DNA from 3 places in the Microbispora sp. H10836 genome. Region 1 is predicted to be linked to each of the others. Evidence: predicted binding sites of a transcription regulator. Region 1 holds the regulator's gene; each other region holds the start of a gene.
What was found. Region 1 encodes LexA, which represses DNA repair genes until DNA is damaged. Its sites were predicted from a motif close to TCGAACANNTGTTCGA; they were not measured.

Region 1 (5,500 bases):
CGACGTGGCCGTGCTCGGCGATGTACTCGACGATGGCCTCGACCTGCTCCTCGAGGTAGCCGAGCCGGCGCAGCGCCCGCGGGATCGTCTGGTTGACGATCTGCATCGAGCCGCCGCCGACGAGCTTCTTGAACTTGACCAGCGCCAGGTCGGGCTCGATGCCGGTGGTGTCGCAGTCCATCATCAGGCCGATGGTGCCGGTCGGGGCGAGCAGCGACGCCTGGGCGTTGCGGTAGCCGTTCTTCTCGCCGAGCCGCAGGCACTCCTGCCACTGCCGGGTGGCCTCGGCGTGCAGGGCCCTGTCCATGTCCTCGAGCGTGCGCAGGTCGTCGTTGGCCGCGGCGTGCTTGCGCATGACCCGCTTGTGCGGCTCGGCGTTGCGCTGGTAGCCGTCGTACGGCCCGACGATCCCGGCCATCTCGGCCGAGCGGCGGTAGGACACGGCGGTCATCAGCGAGGTGATCCCGGCCGCGACGGCCCGGCCGCCGTCGGAGTCGTACGCGTGGCCGGTCGCCATCAGCAGCGCGCCCAGGTTGGCGTAGCCGATGCCGAGCTGGCGGTACGCCCGGGTGGTCTCGGCGATCTTCTGCGTCGGGAAGTCGGCGAAGGTGATCGAGATGTCCATCGCGGTGATGATCAGCTCGGTGACCTTGACGAAGTTCGCGACGTCGAAGCTGTCGTCGTCGCGCAGGAACTTCAGCAGGTTGATCGACGCGAGGTTGCACGAGGAGTTGTCCAGGTGGACGTACTCCGAGCAGGGGTTGCTGGCCGTGATGCGCCCGGTCTCGGGGCAGGTGTGCCAGTCGTTGATCGTGTCGTCGTACTGCACGCCGGGGTCGGCGCACTCCCAGGCGGCCTGGGCCATCTTGCGGAACAGCGAGCGGGCCTCGACCTCCTCGATGACCTCGCCGGTCAGCCGGGCCCGCAGGCCGAACTGCCCGCCGGCCTCGACGGACCGCATGAACTCGTCGGAGACCCGCACCGAGTTGTTGGCGTTCTGGTACTGGACGGACACGATGTCCTTGCCGCCGAGGTCCATGTCGAACCCGGCGTCGCGCAGCGCGCGGACCTTGTCCTCCTCGCGCGCCTTGGTCTCGATGAACTCCTCGATGTCGGGGTGGTCCACGTCGAGGACGACCATCTTGGCCGCCCTGCGGGTGGCGCCGCCCGACTTGATGGTGCCGGCGGACGCGTCGGCGCCGCGCATGAAGGAGACCGGGCCGCTGGCCGTGCCACCGCTGGACAGCAGTTCCTTGGACGAGCGGATGCGGGAGAGGTTGACCCCGGAGCCCGAGCCGCCCTTGAAGATGACGCCTTCTTCCTTGTACCAGTCGAGGATCGACTCCATCGTGTCGTCCACGGCGAGGATGAAGCAGGCGCTCACCTGCTGGGGCGAGCGGGTGCCGACGTTGAACCACACCGGCGAGTTGAAGCTGAAGATCTGGTGGATCAGCGCGTGCTTGAGCTCGTGGTCGAAGATCTCGGCGTCCTCCTCGGAGGCGAAGTAGCCGTGCTCGACACCGGTCCTGGTGTAGACGCCCACCACCCGGTCGACGAGCTGCTTGAGACTCGACTCGCGCTGCGGGGTGCCCACCGCCCCGCGGAAGTACTTGGTGGTGACGATGTTGGCCGCGTTGACCGACCAGAAGTCGGGGAACTCGACGCCGTGCTGCTCGAAGTTGACCGAGCCGTCCCGCCAGTTCGTCATCACGACGTCGCGCCGCTCCCAGCGGACCTCGTCGTACGGGTGGACGCCCGGGGTGGTGAAGACGCGCTTCATCTTCAGGCCCTTGCGCGGGCGCTTGCCCCCCCGGCCCCCCGTACCCGATACGGTGCCGCTCACGGTCTCCGTCATGACTTCCCCCTCCCAGGGCCCGATGGAGCCCCTCCTCCGGACCACGCTCGTTACAACCACATCGTCGCGCCGCGCCGTCGCGCGCCGCCGCCCGCCTCGTCCCGGTCCCCCGGAAGGCGCCTACTCCTCGCCCTCCGGGCCGTGGGCCGCGCGGAGCCGCTCGATCTCCGCCTCGAAGTCCGCCAGCGTCTCGAAGCTGCGGTAGACCGACGCGAAGCGCAGGTACGCCACCTCGTCGAGGTCGCGGAGCGGACCGAGGATGGCCAGGCCCACCTCGTGGGAGGCGATCTCGGCCGCGCCGGTGCCCCGGATGCTCTCCTCGACCCGCTGCCCGAGCTGGGCGAGGGAGTCCTCGCTGACCGGGCGTCCCTGGCAGGCCCGCCGCACGCCGGCGACGACCTTCTCCCGGGAGAACGGCTCGGTGACCCCGCTGCGCTTGCTCACCATCAGCAGCACCGTCTCCTGGGTGGTGAACCTGCGCCCGCATTCGGGACAGGTGCGCCGGCGACGGATCGCCGCCCCGTCCTCGGCGGCGCGGCTGTCCACGACCCGCGTGTCCGGGTTGCGACAGAACGGACAGTGCACTCCATCGCCTCCCTGAACGCCCATCCCGAACACAAGGTGTGGTGAACTTACACCGGTGTGACTACTAGATGTTGTGGTCCAACCGTAGAAGTGCCCGACCTTGAACGCAAGTCGAAGCGGCCCCGGGAGGGGAAGTGCCTGTTCGGCGCGCGTGTCGCACCTCTGGTCACGGCCGCATCACCTGCCCCGCCGGCCGCGAGACAGACCCTTTACGGCGCTTTTCCTCCGCGATTTCCGCAAGGCTCTGACCTGGACGTACATCGACCCTGGAAGATCGGGTAAATCGAACACGGGATCGATCGAACTCCCGTACGATGATGTGGACGGCGAGATCGGCGATTTCGCTGGATATCGAACAATTGTTTGACGGTGATCTTGAATCGCGGTACGGTCGCTCTGTGCGACATGAGGAACACGGATTGAGAGGTGGCATCGTGGGTGACCGTAGTGAGCAAGCGGATGGCGTCAGCGACCTCGCGGTTCGCAGGCGCGACTCGCTTGGCCTCACCCCCAGGCAGCGGAAGATCCTCGAGGTGATCCGCGACTCGGTCCAGCAGCGCGGCTATCCGCCGTCCATGCGGGAGATCGGGGAGGCAGTACAGCTGACGAGCACCTCCAGCGTGTCGCACCAGCTCACGGCGCTCCAGCGTAAGGGCTACCTCCGGCGTGACCCGCACCGCCCCCGCGCCCTGGAGGTCCGGCTGCCCGGAGAGCCGGTGCTGTGGGTGGATCCGGACGCCACCACCGAGGAGGAGGCCGGGTTCAACCGGCCGACGGCCGCGTACGTGCCGCTGGTCGGCCGCATCGCCGCCGGTGGTCCCATCCTCGCCGAGCAGAGCATCGAGGACGTGTTCGCGCTGCCCAAGCAGCTCGTGGGCGAGGGCACGCTGTTCCTGCTCCAGGTCTCCGGCGACTCGATGATCGAGGCCGCCATCGCCGACGGCGACTGGGTCGTGGTGCGGCAGCAGCCGGTCGCCGACAACGGCGACATCGTGGCCGCCATGATCGACGGCGAGGCCACCGTGAAGACGTTCAAGCGCAAGGACGGGCACGTGTGGCTGGTGCCCCACAACCCGAACTACGAGCCGATCCCCGGTGACGAGGCAACCGTGCTCGGCAAGGTCACGGCCGTCCTGCGCAAGCTGTAGCCGCGTCGCGCCCCGCGGCACCCAGCACCGCGGGGCGCGACGACCGCCTTTCCGGTAGTCGCTAATCGGCAATTAGGGTGAGTCGGATGAAACTCGACTCGCTGTCCCTGGATGCGGCCCGCCGCCGTGACGGAATCAAATGGGCCCACGCCGCGTCCGGCGTCATCCCCGCCTGGGTCGCCGACATGGACTTCCCTGTGCCCGAGGCGGTCACGGAGGCCATCGCGAGACGCGCCGCGACAGATCTCGGCTATCCCGCCTGGCTGGACGAGCCGACCGCCGGGCCCCTGGCGGAGGCGTTCGCCGAGCGCATGGAGGCGCGGTACGGCTGGCGAGCCGATCCGGCCCGCGTGCGGTCCTACACCGACCTCAACCAGGCCCTCCAGGTGCTGCTGCACGTCATGACCGACCCCGGCGACGCCGTGGCGCTGCACGTTCCGGCCTACGACCCCTTCCTCGCCACCATCACCGGGATGAACCGCCGCCTGGTGCCCATGCCGCTGACGGCCGACGGCAGGTTCGAGGTCCCGGGCGAGCCCGTCCGGGTGCTCCTGCTGGTCAACCCGCAGAACCCGTCGGGCCGCTCGTTCACCCGTGAGGAGCTCGAGGCGGTCGCCGCGTACGCCGACCGGCACGGCACGCTCGTGATCGCCGACGAGATCCACGCCGACCTGACGTACGCCCCGGCCCGCCACATCCCGTTCGCCACGGTCCTCCCCGAGCGCACGGTCACGCTGACCTCCGCCAGCAAGGCCTTCAACATGGGCGGCCTGCACTGCTCGGTGGCCCACATCGGTGCGAAGGACGTCAGGGACGCGCTCGGCCGCCAGCCCGCCCACATCTACGGGGCGCCCAGTGTCCTCGGCGTGGAGGCCACGGTGGCCGCGTGGCGGCACGGCGACGCGTGGCTGGAGGAGGTGCTGGCGATCCTGGACCGCAACCGCAGGCGCATCGCCGAGCGGCTCCCGTCGGTCGGCTACCGCATGCCCGAGGCCACCTATCTCGCATGGCTCGACTTCGGCGTGCCCGACGCGGCGCGTTTCCTGGAGCGGGAGGCCCGGGTCAAACTCAACCCGGGCCCGAACTACGGAGGCGGCGACACCTTCGCCCGCCTCAACTTCGCGACATCGGAGGCGATCCTGGAGGAGATCCTGTCCAGGATCGCCGCCGCGCTGACGTGACCCGCCCGCTCAGCTCGCCGTGCAGCTCACCGAGGACGGAACGCCGTTGCTGCCGGACCAGCCGCCGTTGAAGCCGAACATGGTCGAGGCCCCGGCCCCGAGCGCGCCGTTGTAGGACAGGTTCGTCACCGTGACGTTGGCGCCGCTCGCGCTGAGCGTGCCGTTCCACAGCTGGCTGATGCTCTGGCCGTTCGGGAAGGCCCACTTCACGGTCCAGCCCGAGATGGCCGAGGAACCGGCCTTCACCGTGACCTCGCCCTGGAAGCCGCCGGGGTACTGGTTGGCGACCTTGTACGTGGCGGTGCAGGTCTTGCCACCCGGAGACGACGGCGACACCGAGGGCGACACCGAGGGGGACGCGGACGGGGACACAGGCGGCGACACGCTCGGCGAGACGCGCGGCGAGGGCGACACCGGCGGGTTGTCGCCCACCGGCGGGATGAGGTACGGCGAGATGATGCTCTGCTTGGCCTGGTCGACCGTGGCCCAGTCGTCCTTCAGGATGCCGCCCGTGTCACCCGAGTTGGGGTTCCACGACCAGTAGGTGAAGGACATGCCGTTCACTCCGGTGCCCATGTACTTCATGAGCTCCTGGAGCCAGACCTTGTCGATGTTGCTGGCCAGCGTGGTGCCGAACTCGCCGACCATGATCGGGGCGATGTTCTGCTTGTACAGGTATCCCCAGTACTTGTCCCAGATGGCCGGCATGTTGGCCGGGTAGTTCGGGTCGT
Region 2 (5,500 bases), on a different contig from region 1:
GTCGGGTGTGGCCCGGCCGCCCGCATGGGGCGGGTCAGGCGGGGGGCTCTACCGGGCGAACTCGGTGGCGCGGGACTCGCGGACCACGGTGATCCGGATCTGGCCGGGATAGGTCAGCTCCTCCTCGACCTGCTTGGCGACGTCCCTGGCGATGACCTGGGCCTGGATGTCGTCGACGTTGTCGGGCCGGACCATGACCCGGATCTCCCTGCCCGCCTGCATGGCGAAGACCTTGTCCACTCCCTCGTAGGACTGGGCGATCTCCTCCAGGCGCTCCAGCCGCTTGACGTACGCCTCCAGGGACTCGCGCCGGGCGCCGGGGCGGCTGCCGCTGATCGCGTCCGCGGCCTGGGTGAGGACCGCCTCGACGGTCCTGACCTCCACCTCGTTGTGGTGCGCCTCGATGGCGTGGACGACGTCCTCGTGCTCGCCGTACCGCCGGGCGATCTCCGCGCCGATCATCGCGTGGCTGCCCTCGACCTCGTGGGTGAGCGCCTTGCCGATGTCGTGCAGAAGCGCGCAGCGCTTGACGAGGTCACGGTCGAGCCGCAACTCGGAGGCCATGATGCCGGCGATGTGCGCCGACTCAATGAGGTGCTTGAGCACGTTCTGGCCGTAGGACGTGCGGTAGCGGAGCTGGCCCAGCAGGGTGACCAGCTCGGGGTGCATCTCGGTGATGCCCAGCTCGACCAGCGCGTCCTCTCCGGCCCGCACGCACAGGTCCAGCACCTCGGCCTTGCTGCGTTCGTACGCCTCCTCGATGCGCTGGGGGTGGATCCGGCCGTCGAGCACGAGCTTCTCCAGCGTCAGCCTGGCCGTCTCCCGGCGGACCGGGTCGAAGCACGACAGCAGCACCGCCTCCGGCGTGTCGTCGATGATCAGGTTGACGCCGGTGGTGGACTCGAAGGCCCGGATGTTGCGGCCCTCGCGGCCGATGATGCGGCCCTTCATCTCGTCGCCGGGCAGATGGAGGACGCTCACCACCGACTCGGCCGTCTGCTCGGTGGCGACCCGCTGCACGGCCAGCGTCACGATCTTGCAGGCGCGTTTCTCCCCCTCACGCCGGGCCTCGCTCTCGATCTCCCGGACGATCAGCGCGGCCTCGCGCTTCGCCTGGTTCTCGATCTCCTTGACCAGCTCCGCCTTGGCCTGCTCGGCCGTCAGGCCCGCGACCCGCTCCAGGATCTCCTGCCGCCGCTCGGCCACCCGGTCCAGCTCCTCGCGGCGGTCGGCCAGCTCGGTCTCCGTCTCGGCCAGCTTGCGGGCCCGCTCGGTCTGCCTGCGCGCCTCCTCGTCGAGCCGCTGCTCACGCTCGGCCAGCCGGTTCTCGCGGCGCTCGAGATCGGAGCGGAGCTCCTTGAGCTCGGTCTTGAGGATGCGCGCCTCCTCCTCGACCTCCTTGCGCGTCAGCGCGGCACTCTCGGCCAGTGTCTCCGACTTCTTGAGAATCTCCCCCGCGTCACGCTCCGCCTTCGTACGAATCTCCTCGGCCTCGCGCCTGGCGCGTTCGAGTTCCTCGTTGACCTCGGCCTTCACCTCGGCGAGTTGCTCGGGTGAGGGGCCGGACGGTGCGACGACGCCGCCGGTGCGGCGCATGACTATGACAAGGGCGGCGATCATCACGAGAGCCAGCAGCACCACCGCAACCGCAAGAACGATCACGATCGTGTCCATGCGCTCACCCCTCACGACAACTCTTGGCAGGGGTCACACACGCAGCACGGCAGCACCCGGTGGCGCCACCAGGACAAATATGGTCGCAATGCCCGGACGCCCCGAGGGGCGGCCGATATGGCCCGAAGGCCGGTCAAAGTCTCTCGTCCGTCGTGTACACCGTTATGGCAATCCGCGCTGCGCGGAGTAACTCCTCACTGCGGTCGAGATTAAGCGTCAGAGAGGTAACGAGCAAGCAAAGATGCCCTGTCAAGTGACTTTTGCATGGTGCTATGGCTCACTCGAAAGTATCCGGAAGCCCATCTGACGGGCTGCCTTCGGCCTCGATCGCCTCTCGGACCACGCGGAAGGCCAGGCCCGGCGAGTAGCCCTTGCGGGCCAGCATGCCGACCAATCGTCGCATGCGCGCCTGCGGCTCCACCCCTCGGGTGGCCGCCAGTTTCCGCTCCACCAGCCTGCGCGCGGTCTCGGTCTCCTCGTCGGGATCGAGCCGCCCGACGGCGTCCTTGACCGTCTCCTCCGCGACGCCGCGCTGCCGCAGTTCCTGGGCGAGCGCGCGGCGGGCGAGGCCGCGACCGGCGTGCCGGGAGCTCACCCACGCGGCGGCGAACGCCTCGTCGTCGATGAGCCCGACCTCGGAGAACCGCTCCAGCACGGCGTCGGCCGCCTCCTCGGGCACGTCCCGCTTGCGCAACGCCTCCGCGAGCTGGGCCCGGGTCTTGGGCGCCATCGTCAGCAGCCGCAGGCAGATGGCCCTGGCCACCGCCTCCGGGTCGGCCGGCGGCCCCTCGCTCGCCGCGGTGCCCTCCTGCGGCCCGTCGGGCAGCCACCCTCCGGACCGCTGGCGCGGCTCACCCCTGTCTCCCCGGCTGTCTCCCCGGCGCCGCCTGCCGCGCCCCTGACGCCGGCGTCCGGGCCCGGGATCCTCCCGGCCCGATGCGTCACGCTCCCAGAGACCGCCCCCGCCGGAGCCCGCGGTGTCGTCCCCGGCACCGCCGAAGCCCTCGGCACCGCCCAAACCCCCGGTGTCGCCGAAGCCCTCGGCGCCATCACCACCGCGCCGGCCCGAAGCACCACCGGAGCGCCTGCGGATCTCCGCCCGCAGGGCGGCGATCGTCGCGGACGCGTCCTCGGCGGATCCGGGCGGCTCTTCGGCTGGTCCCCAGGGTCCGGAGTTCCAGTCCCCCGGCCCGATCTCGCCCTCCGGGCGGGGGGACTCCTCACGCCTCATGCCTGCGCTCAGACGTCACCCGGCTTGGGCGTGGCGGCCGCCTTGCCGCCCCGGCCGGCCGCAGCTGCGGGCGCCCGGCCGGACGCGGGAGCGGGCGGCGCCGCCGGAGCGGCGGCGGGCTCGCCCGGCGTGTCGAGCCGCGGCCCGACTCCGAGCTTCTCCTTGATCTTCTTCTCGATCTCGTTGGCGATGTCGGGGTTGTTCTTCAGGAAGTTGCGGGCGTTCTCCTTGCCCTGCCCGAGCTGGTCGCCCTCGTACGTGTACCAGGCGCCGGCCTTGCGCACGAACCCGTGCTCGACGCCCATGTCGATCAGGCCGCCCTCGCGGGAGATGCCGATGCCGTAGAGGATGTCGAAGTCGGCCTGGCGGAAGGGCGGGGCCATCTTGTTCTTGACGACCTTCACCCGGGTCCGGTTGCCGACCGGCTCGGTGCCGTCCTTGAGCGTCTCGATCCTGCGCACGTCGAGCCGCACCGACGCGTAGAACTTCAGCGCCTTACCACCCGTGGTGGTCTCGGGGCTTCCGAACATGACGCCGATCTTCTCGCGGAGCTGGTTGATGAAGATGGCGGTCGTCCGGGTCTGGTTCAGGGCGCCGGCGACCTTGCGCAGGGCCTGCGACATGAGCCGGGCCTGGAGGCCGACGTGGCTGTCGCCCATCTCGCCCTCGATCTCGGCCTTCGGCACGAGGGCCGCCACCGAGTCGATCACGATGATGTCGACGGCGCCGGAGCGGATCAGCATGTCCGCGATCTCGAGCGCCTGCTCACCGGTGTCCGGCTGGGACACGAGCAACGCGTCGACGTCGACCCCCAGCTTCTTCGCGTACTCGGGGTCGAGGGCGTGCTCGGCGTCGATGAAGGCGGCGATGCCGCCGCCCTTCTGGGCGTTGGCCACGGCGTGCAGGGCGACCGTCGTCTTACCGGAGGACTCGGGGCCGTACACCTCGACGATCCGGCCACGGGGGAAGCCGCCGATGCCGAGGGCGACGTCGAGGGCGATCGCACCGGTGGGGATGACCTCGATCGGGGCACGCGCGTCGTCTCCGAGGCGCATGACGGTGCCCTTGCCGAACTGCCGCTCGATTTGCGCGAGGGCGGTCTCAAGGGCCTTCTCGCGGTCGTTGATTGCCATTGGGTGCCCCCTGGAGGGTGGTCGTCTGCTCGGTCACCGAAAAGCTACGGGGTGCCACCGACATTTTCCGGAGCTTCCCGCACACCGCCAGGGAGGCGGGCCGGGAGTCTGCCGCGCCCCGGCGACCTGACGGCGCGCACCCCGGAGGCGACCAGTCCAATATAGCCGAACGACTGTTCGATCACCGGATCATCCGGAGGAAATCCGATCCTTCAGCTTCAGGGGAGGAGTCCGGACCCTGCGAGTGGCGGCCCGGCGAAGCCGGGACAGCCCAGAGCGCCAAGCGCTCATGATTTGCTCCTTCCACTGACAGCCAGGCAAAGCGCTCGTAAAATGCGAACATGCGTACGGCCTACAAGGTGCGGATCTACCCCACCGCCGAACAAGCGACGGCGCTGAACCGCACCTTCGGCTGCCTGCGCCTGGTCTGGACCACCGTCCTGGCGTGGCGGCAGGGCCCGCTACCGCACCGAGGGAGTGAAGACCTCCTATGCGCACACCGACCGGTACCTGACCGAGCTGAAACGCGACGGCGGCCACGACTTCCTGTACGAGGTCTCCAGCGTCCCGTTGCAGCAGGCTTTGCGGCACCAGCACAGGGCGTTCGTGAACTTCTTCGCCGGACGCGCCAAGTATCCGCGGTTCAAGTCACGGCATGGCCGCCAGTGCGCGACCTACACACGCAGCGCGTTCCGCTGGCGCGACGGGCGACTGCACCTGGCGAAGATGGACGGCCCGCTGGAGTTCGTGTGGTCCTGGCCGGAGGTCGACCCCGCCACGATCAACCCGACCACGGTAACCGTCTCCCGCGACAACGACGGCCGCTGGTACGCCTCCCTGACGGTGGAGGCTGCAACCGGACCCGAGCCGCTGCCCGCCGTTGGCGGCCAGATCGGGGTCGACCTCGGCGTGAGCGACTTCGCCGTGCTGTCCACCGGTGAGAAGATTTCCAACCCGCGCCATTTGGAGCGCAAGGCCAAAAACCTGGCCCGCTACCAGCGCAGAATGGCCCGCAAGCAGCGCGGATCGGCCAACCGGGCCAAGGCCAGGGCGAAGGTCGCCCGCGCCCACACCACCCGCGCCGACTTCCTGCACCGAACCTCCACACGGCTGGTCCGCGACCACGACCTGATCGTGATGAAGACCTCAACGTCAAAGGCATGGTCCGCAACCGGCACCTCGCCCGGGCGATCTCCGACTGCGGGTGGGGCGAGTTCCGCCGCCAACTCGAATACAAAACCCAGCGGTACGGGCGGCGCCTGGTCGTGATCGACCGCTGGTTTCCCAGCTCGAAGACGTGCAGCGCGTGCGGGCACCTGCTCGCCGAACTCTCTCTGTCCACACGGCACTGGACGTGCCCGGACTGCGGCACCCGGCACGACCGGGACGTCAACGCCGCCAAGAACATCCTGGCCGCTGGTCGAGCGGTGTCTGCCTGTGGAGCTGACGTAAGTCCGCAAGG
Region 3 (5,500 bases), on a different contig from region 1:
GCTCCAGCACGACGTCGTCGTCCTCGAGGGCGACGACCGTCGCGAACAGGCCTGTCGTGGTCATGACCCGGACGCCCGGGGTGAGGGAGTTCTGCATCCGGATCTGCTCCTGCTGCCGCTTGCGCTGCGGGCGGATCAGGAGGAAGTAGAAAACCACTACCAGCAAGATCAGTGGCAGGAACGTCCCAAGCGGGTTGTTACCCACGGGGGCCACCCTTCCGTAACGTGATGAACCGGCCTGGCGCCGGAGGTCTTGTGCGCTTCACACGCGGGCCACCGCGACGCTTCTCGTGTCGCAAGAACGGCCAGTCAAGCCACGCAGTGTATGCGAGCCCGCAGAAGCCCGGCAACGAACCCACGGCCTGGCGGGCAGGAAAGTTCCCGTTTCATGGGCTTCGCAATCGGTCTGTTACCTCTTTGCCCCGCTTTCCGCTTCCAGCCGCCGCGTCCGTGCCGGCGCCGACGGAGGGGCGCTCACTTGTCGTCGAAGAGCGTGGGCGCGGCGACCGCGCCCACGGCGTCGGGGGGCGGAGTCAGGCCGAGGTGCGCCCAGGCCGCGGCGGTGGCGACTCGGCCCCGCGGAGTGCGGGCCAGCAGCCCCTGACGCACCAGGAAGGGCTCGGCCACGACCTCGACGGTCTCCGGCTCCTCCCCCACGGCCACCGCGAGCGTCGACAGGCCCACCGGGCCGCCGCCGAACTTGCGCAGCAACGCGTCGAGCACGGCCCGGTCGAGCCGGTCCAGCCCCTCGGCGTCGACCTCGTACAGGTTGAGCGCCGCCGCCGCGACATCCATGGTGATCACGCCTTCGGCGCGTACCTCGGCGAAGTCGCGCACCCGCCGCAGCAGGCGGTTGGCGATCCGGGGCGTCCCCCGTGACCGGCGGGCGATCTCATGGGCGCCCTCGTCCGGCAGCTCCACCGACAGCAGCCGGGCGGAGCGCCGCAGCACCTGCTCGAGCTCGGCCACCTCGTAGAAGTCCATGTGCGCGGTGAAACCGAACCTGTCGCGCAGCGGCGCGGGCAGCAGCCCCGCCCGCGTGGTGGCCCCGACCAGCGTGAACGGGGCGATGTCGAGAGGGATCGAGGTGGCGCCGGGGCCCTTGCCGACCACGATGTCGACCCGGAAGTCCTCCATGGCCAGGTAGAGCATCTCCTCCGCCGGGCGGGCCATGCGGTGGATCTCGTCGATGAACAGGACCTCGCCCTCGGTCAGCGTGGACAGGATCGCGGCGAGGTCGCCCGCGCGCTCCAGCGCCGGACCTGAGGTCATCCGCAGCGGCGCGCCCAGCTCGGAAGCGATGATCATGGCCAGCGTCGTCTTGCCGAGCCCGGGACCCCCGCTCATCAGGACGTGGTCGGGCGGGCGGTTGCGGCGCAGGGCGCTCTCCAGCACCAGCGAGAGCTGCTCGCGCACCCGGCCCTGCCCGATGAACTCCTCCAGACGCCGGGGACGCAGCGCGGCCTCGATCGCCCGCTCGTCGCCCTCGGGTTCGGGCGACACGAGATCCCGCTCGAAGCTCACTCGACACCATCCGCTCGGCCTGCCGGGACCTGTCCGCTTCCCGGTGAAAATTTCATCGAACCATCAGCCCGTCACACGGTCACCGCACGCTCAGTGCGCGCAGGGCGGACTTCAGCAGCACGGCCACCTGCGGGGCGCGGCCGGCCGCGACCTCCGCCTCGGCCTCCGCGGTCACCGCCGCCACCGCCTCGTCGGCGTCGCGGGACGAGTAGCCCAGCCCCACCAGCCCGGAGTGGACCTGGTCGCGCCAGGCCGGCGCGGCGGCCGAGCCGTTCAGCGCGGCGTCGACGGCCCCGGCCGGAGTGCCGAGCTTGTCCTTGAGTTCGAGCACGATGCGCTGCGCGCCCTTCTGGCCGATGCCCGGCACCATCGTCAGGGCCTTGATGTCGGCGCTCGCCACCGCGACGCGCAGGGCGTTGGGCGCGTGGACCGCGAGCATGGCCAGGGCCAGGCGCGGCCCGACCCCGCTGGCCGTCTGGAGCAGTTCGAAGACCGTGCGCTCGTCGTCGGAGGCGAAGCCGTACAACGTGAGCGAGTCCTCGCGAACGACGAGCGAGGTGGACAACCGGGCGGGTTCGCCGACCCGCAGCCCCGCCAGGGTCCCCGGGGTGCAGTGGACGAGCATCCCGACGCCGCCCACCTCGACCACGGCGCTGTCGGCCCCGATCGCCGCCACCTGCCCCGCCACGGATGCGATCACCGCGTGCTCCCTCCCCGGTCCGTACGCCCGGCCGCGACTTCGCCGGGCGTCCCAGTCCTACCAGAGGCCCCAGAGCCCCCAGTGCCAGTGGCGCCCGCACCGCCGTGACGGGCCCTGGCCAGGGCGTCGGCCAGGCGGTGCTGCACGCCGCCGCGCCAGACGTGGCAGATGGCCAGGGCGAGCGCGTCGGCGGCGTCCGCGGGCTTGGGCATGGCGTCGAGCCGCAGCAGCCGGGTGACCATCGTGCCGACCTGCTTCTTGTCGGCGTTGCCGTTGCCCGTGATGGCGGCCTTGACCTCGCTCGGCGTGTGCAGCGCGACCGGCAGCCCCCGCCGGGCCGCGCAGACGATCGCGACGGCCGACGCCTGGGCCGTCCCCATGACCGTGCGGACGTTGTGCTGGGCGAAGACCCGCTCGACGGCGACCGCGTCCGGTCTGATCTCGTCGAGCCAGCGCTCGATCTCCGCCTCGATGACGACCAGCCGGGACCCGATGTCGTCGTCGGCCGGGGTGCGGACCACCCCCACCGACAGCAGACTCAGCGGCGCGCCGGGACGGCCCTCCACGGCGCCGAGACCGCACCGCGTCAGCCCCGGATCCACGCCCATCACCCGCATCTGGGGCAACCGCACCGGCACGCCTCCCTGATCCCGGCCGGCGCAGCCACCGCACCTCACCGCCACTGCGCCGAACACCTGTTCGGCCGGTCACTCTATCGCGATCAGCGGCGGCGCGGGCGTGTCAGAAGTAGTCGATCATGTACGCGGCGCAGCCGAAGGCCGCGTCCAGCGCGTCGTCGGCCTCGGGAGAGCCGCCGGTCAGCAGGCCGGCGCGGCGGAGCGTGGCCGTGGGCACACCGGCGAACAGCGCGGACATGCCGCCGATCGTGAGCCGGGTGCTCTCTCCGGGCGCGGTGTCCCGGCGCGTCGCGGAGCCCGAGCCCCCGTCCACCCGCAGCAGCCACGCGCCCGTGTTGCCGGCGCGCCGGGAGTCGGTCACCTCGACGGGGATCTCGACGGACAGCCCGGCGGGGAAGCCGCGCCCCCCGACCGCGCCGGGCAGGTCGATCAGCCGGAACATCCACCGGGTCTGGGTGACCTCGTCCTTCGACCGCTCCCGCAGCATCCAGAGCACCGGGTCGGCCGGGTCGACGCAGGCGGTCACCGACTTCGCGACGGACGAGGCGCTGCCGACCATCGACCACAGCGCCCGGGCCGTCGCCTCCGACTCCGCGAGCAGGTTGTCGACCTCGATGTCCCCGTCGTTCCACCGGTAGACGACGAACCCGTCCTCAGCCAGGTAGCAGAAGTCGTCGTCGTCCTCCAGCCACAGGCGCCAGGTCCGCTCGTCGAAGGTCAGCGGCCCGCTCGCGCGCGTGGCGGCGTGCACCCTGCCGATCAGGGCCACGAGCTCGGCCGCGTCGGACGGGCCCATCCGGCGCAGCTTGACCGCGCCGCCGGGGTCGCCCACCGTACGCAGCGCCTCGGCGGGCAGGGTGATCCGCTGGAGCACGCCGGCGTGCTCGTAGCCCGCGCTCCGGTACAGCGGCGTGGTGGCCGGGTACAGCGCGGAGACGGCGTGGCCGAGCTGCGCGCAGCGCTCGATCACCGCGTCCATGAGCGTCCGGCCCACTCCCCTGCCGCGGTCCTCCGGCGCCACCGTCACGCCCGCCACGCCGCCCATCGACTGCGGGCGGCCGTGCCACCACTGGACGTACGGGTTGATCCTGGCCGTGCCGACGAGGCGGGTGCCGTCGAAGGCGCCCAGGTAACGGCCCTCGGGCAGCATCGGGGTGACGAGCTTGCGCCACATCTGCGCGCCGTCGCCGGACAACGGGCCGAAGGCGCGCCTGCGGGAGTCGAGGACGGCGTCAAGGTCGTCGCTCGTGAGATGACGGATTTCCACAGCAGGCCAGGCTATGCGGGCGCCGTCGGCCGCTGCCACCGGTTTTCCGCCCCTCTGTCCGACTTCGGCGTCAGGCCTCGACCTTCTCCATGACCTCGTCGCTCACGTCGAAGTTCGCCCAGACGTTCTGCACGTCGTCGCTGTCCTCGAGCGCGTCGATGAGCTTGAAGACCTTGCGGGCGCCGTCCTCGTCGAGGGGGACGTTGAGCGTGGGGACGAAGCTGGCCTCGGCCGACTCGTAGTCGATCCCCGCGTCCTGCAGCGCCTTGCGCACCGGGATGAGGTCGGAGGCCTCGCAGACCACCTCGAAGTTGTCGCCGAGGTCGTTGACCTCCTCGGCCCCCGCGTCGAGGACGGCCATGAGCACGTCGTCCTCGGTCAGCGACCCCTTGGGGACGATCACGACGCCCTTGCGGTTGAACATGTACGACACCGAACCGGGGTCGGCGAGCGAGCCGCCGTTGCGGGTCAGCGCCACGCGCACCTCGGACGCCGCGCGGTTGCGGTTGTCGGTGAGGCACTCGATGAGGACCGCGACGCCGCCCGGGGCGTAGCCCTCGTACATGATCGTCTGCCAGTCGGCGCCGCCGGCCTCGAGGCCGCCGCCGCGCTTGCGGGCCCGCTCGATGTTGTCGATCGGGACCGAGTTCTTCCTGGCCTTGGTGATGGCGTCGAACAACGTGGGGTTGCCGTCCGGGTCGGGCCCGCCGGTCCTGGCCGCGACCTCGATGTTCTTGATGAGCTTGGCGAAAAGCTTGCCGCGCTTGGAGTCCAGCGCCGCCTTCTTGTGCTTCGTCGTCGCCCATTTGGAGTGGCCGGACATTCGCCTAGAGCTCCCTCACCATTTCGACAAAATACGAGTGCACCCGCGCGTCGCCGGTCAGCTCCGGATGGAAGGACGTCGCGAGCAACGGTCCCTGTCGGACCGCGACGATCCTATCCCCAGCTTCGGTGCGGCCCAGCACCTCCACGTCGGGCCCCACGGACTCGACCCAGGGCGCGCGGATGAAGACGGCCCTGATCGTCCCGCGCGCGGCGAAGTCGAGGTCGGCCTCGAACGAGTCGACCTGGCGGCCGAAGGCGTTGCGGCGGACCACCATGTCGATGCCGCCCAGCGTCTCCTGGCCCTCGATGCCGCCCCGGATGCGGTCGGCCAGCATGATCATGCCGGCGCACGAGCCGTAGGCGGGCATGCCCTCCTTGATCCGCAGCCGCAGCGGTTCGAGCAGCTCGAAGGCGGTGGCGAGCTTCCAGATCGTGGTCGACTCCCCGCCCGGGACGACCAGCGCGTCCACCGCGGCGAGCTCCTCCTGCCTGCGCACCGGCACCGCGGTCGCGCCCGAATCCTCCAGAGCGCGGATGTGCTCGCGC

Region 2: the regulator LexA is predicted to act here: its motif matches at 4,204-4,219, upstream of recA (recombinase RecA).
Region 3: the regulator LexA is predicted to act here: its motif matches at 2,912-2,927, upstream of ruvC (crossover junction endodeoxyribonuclease RuvC).

The regions. Positions count from the first base shown of each region.
Region 1 covers NZ_JABBWU010000015.1:122,485-127,984, forward strand. Annotated here, with positions in the region: gene HHX30_RS26275 (vitamin B12-dependent ribonucleotide reductase) at 1-1,855, opposite strand, end outside; gene nrdR (transcriptional regulator NrdR) at 1,976-2,440, opposite strand; gene lexA (transcriptional repressor LexA) at 2,872-3,588, shown strand; gene HHX30_RS26290 (MalY/PatB family protein) at 3,675-4,769, shown strand; gene HHX30_RS41970 (cellulase family glycosylhydrolase) at 4,779-5,500, opposite strand, start outside.
Region 2 covers NZ_JABBWU010000001.1:795,316-800,815, forward strand. Annotated here, with positions in the region: gene rny (ribonuclease Y) at 49-1,674, opposite strand; gene recX (recombination regulator RecX) at 1,952-2,905, opposite strand; gene recA (recombinase RecA) at 2,914-4,038, opposite strand; partial or broken gene HHX30_RS03695 (RNA-guided endonuclease InsQ/TnpB family protein) at 4,380-5,500, shown strand, end outside.
Region 3 covers NZ_JABBWU010000009.1:60,591-66,090, forward strand. Annotated here, with positions in the region: gene yajC (preprotein translocase subunit YajC) at 1-205, opposite strand, end outside; gene ruvB (Holliday junction branch migration DNA helicase RuvB) at 475-1,524, opposite strand; gene ruvA (Holliday junction branch migration protein RuvA) at 1,604-2,224, opposite strand; gene ruvC (crossover junction endodeoxyribonuclease RuvC) at 2,221-2,841, opposite strand; gene eis (enhanced intracellular survival protein Eis) at 2,966-4,129, opposite strand; gene HHX30_RS18000 (YebC/PmpR family DNA-binding transcriptional regulator) at 4,200-4,952, opposite strand; gene pdxT (pyridoxal 5'-phosphate synthase glutaminase subunit PdxT) at 4,957-5,500, opposite strand, start outside.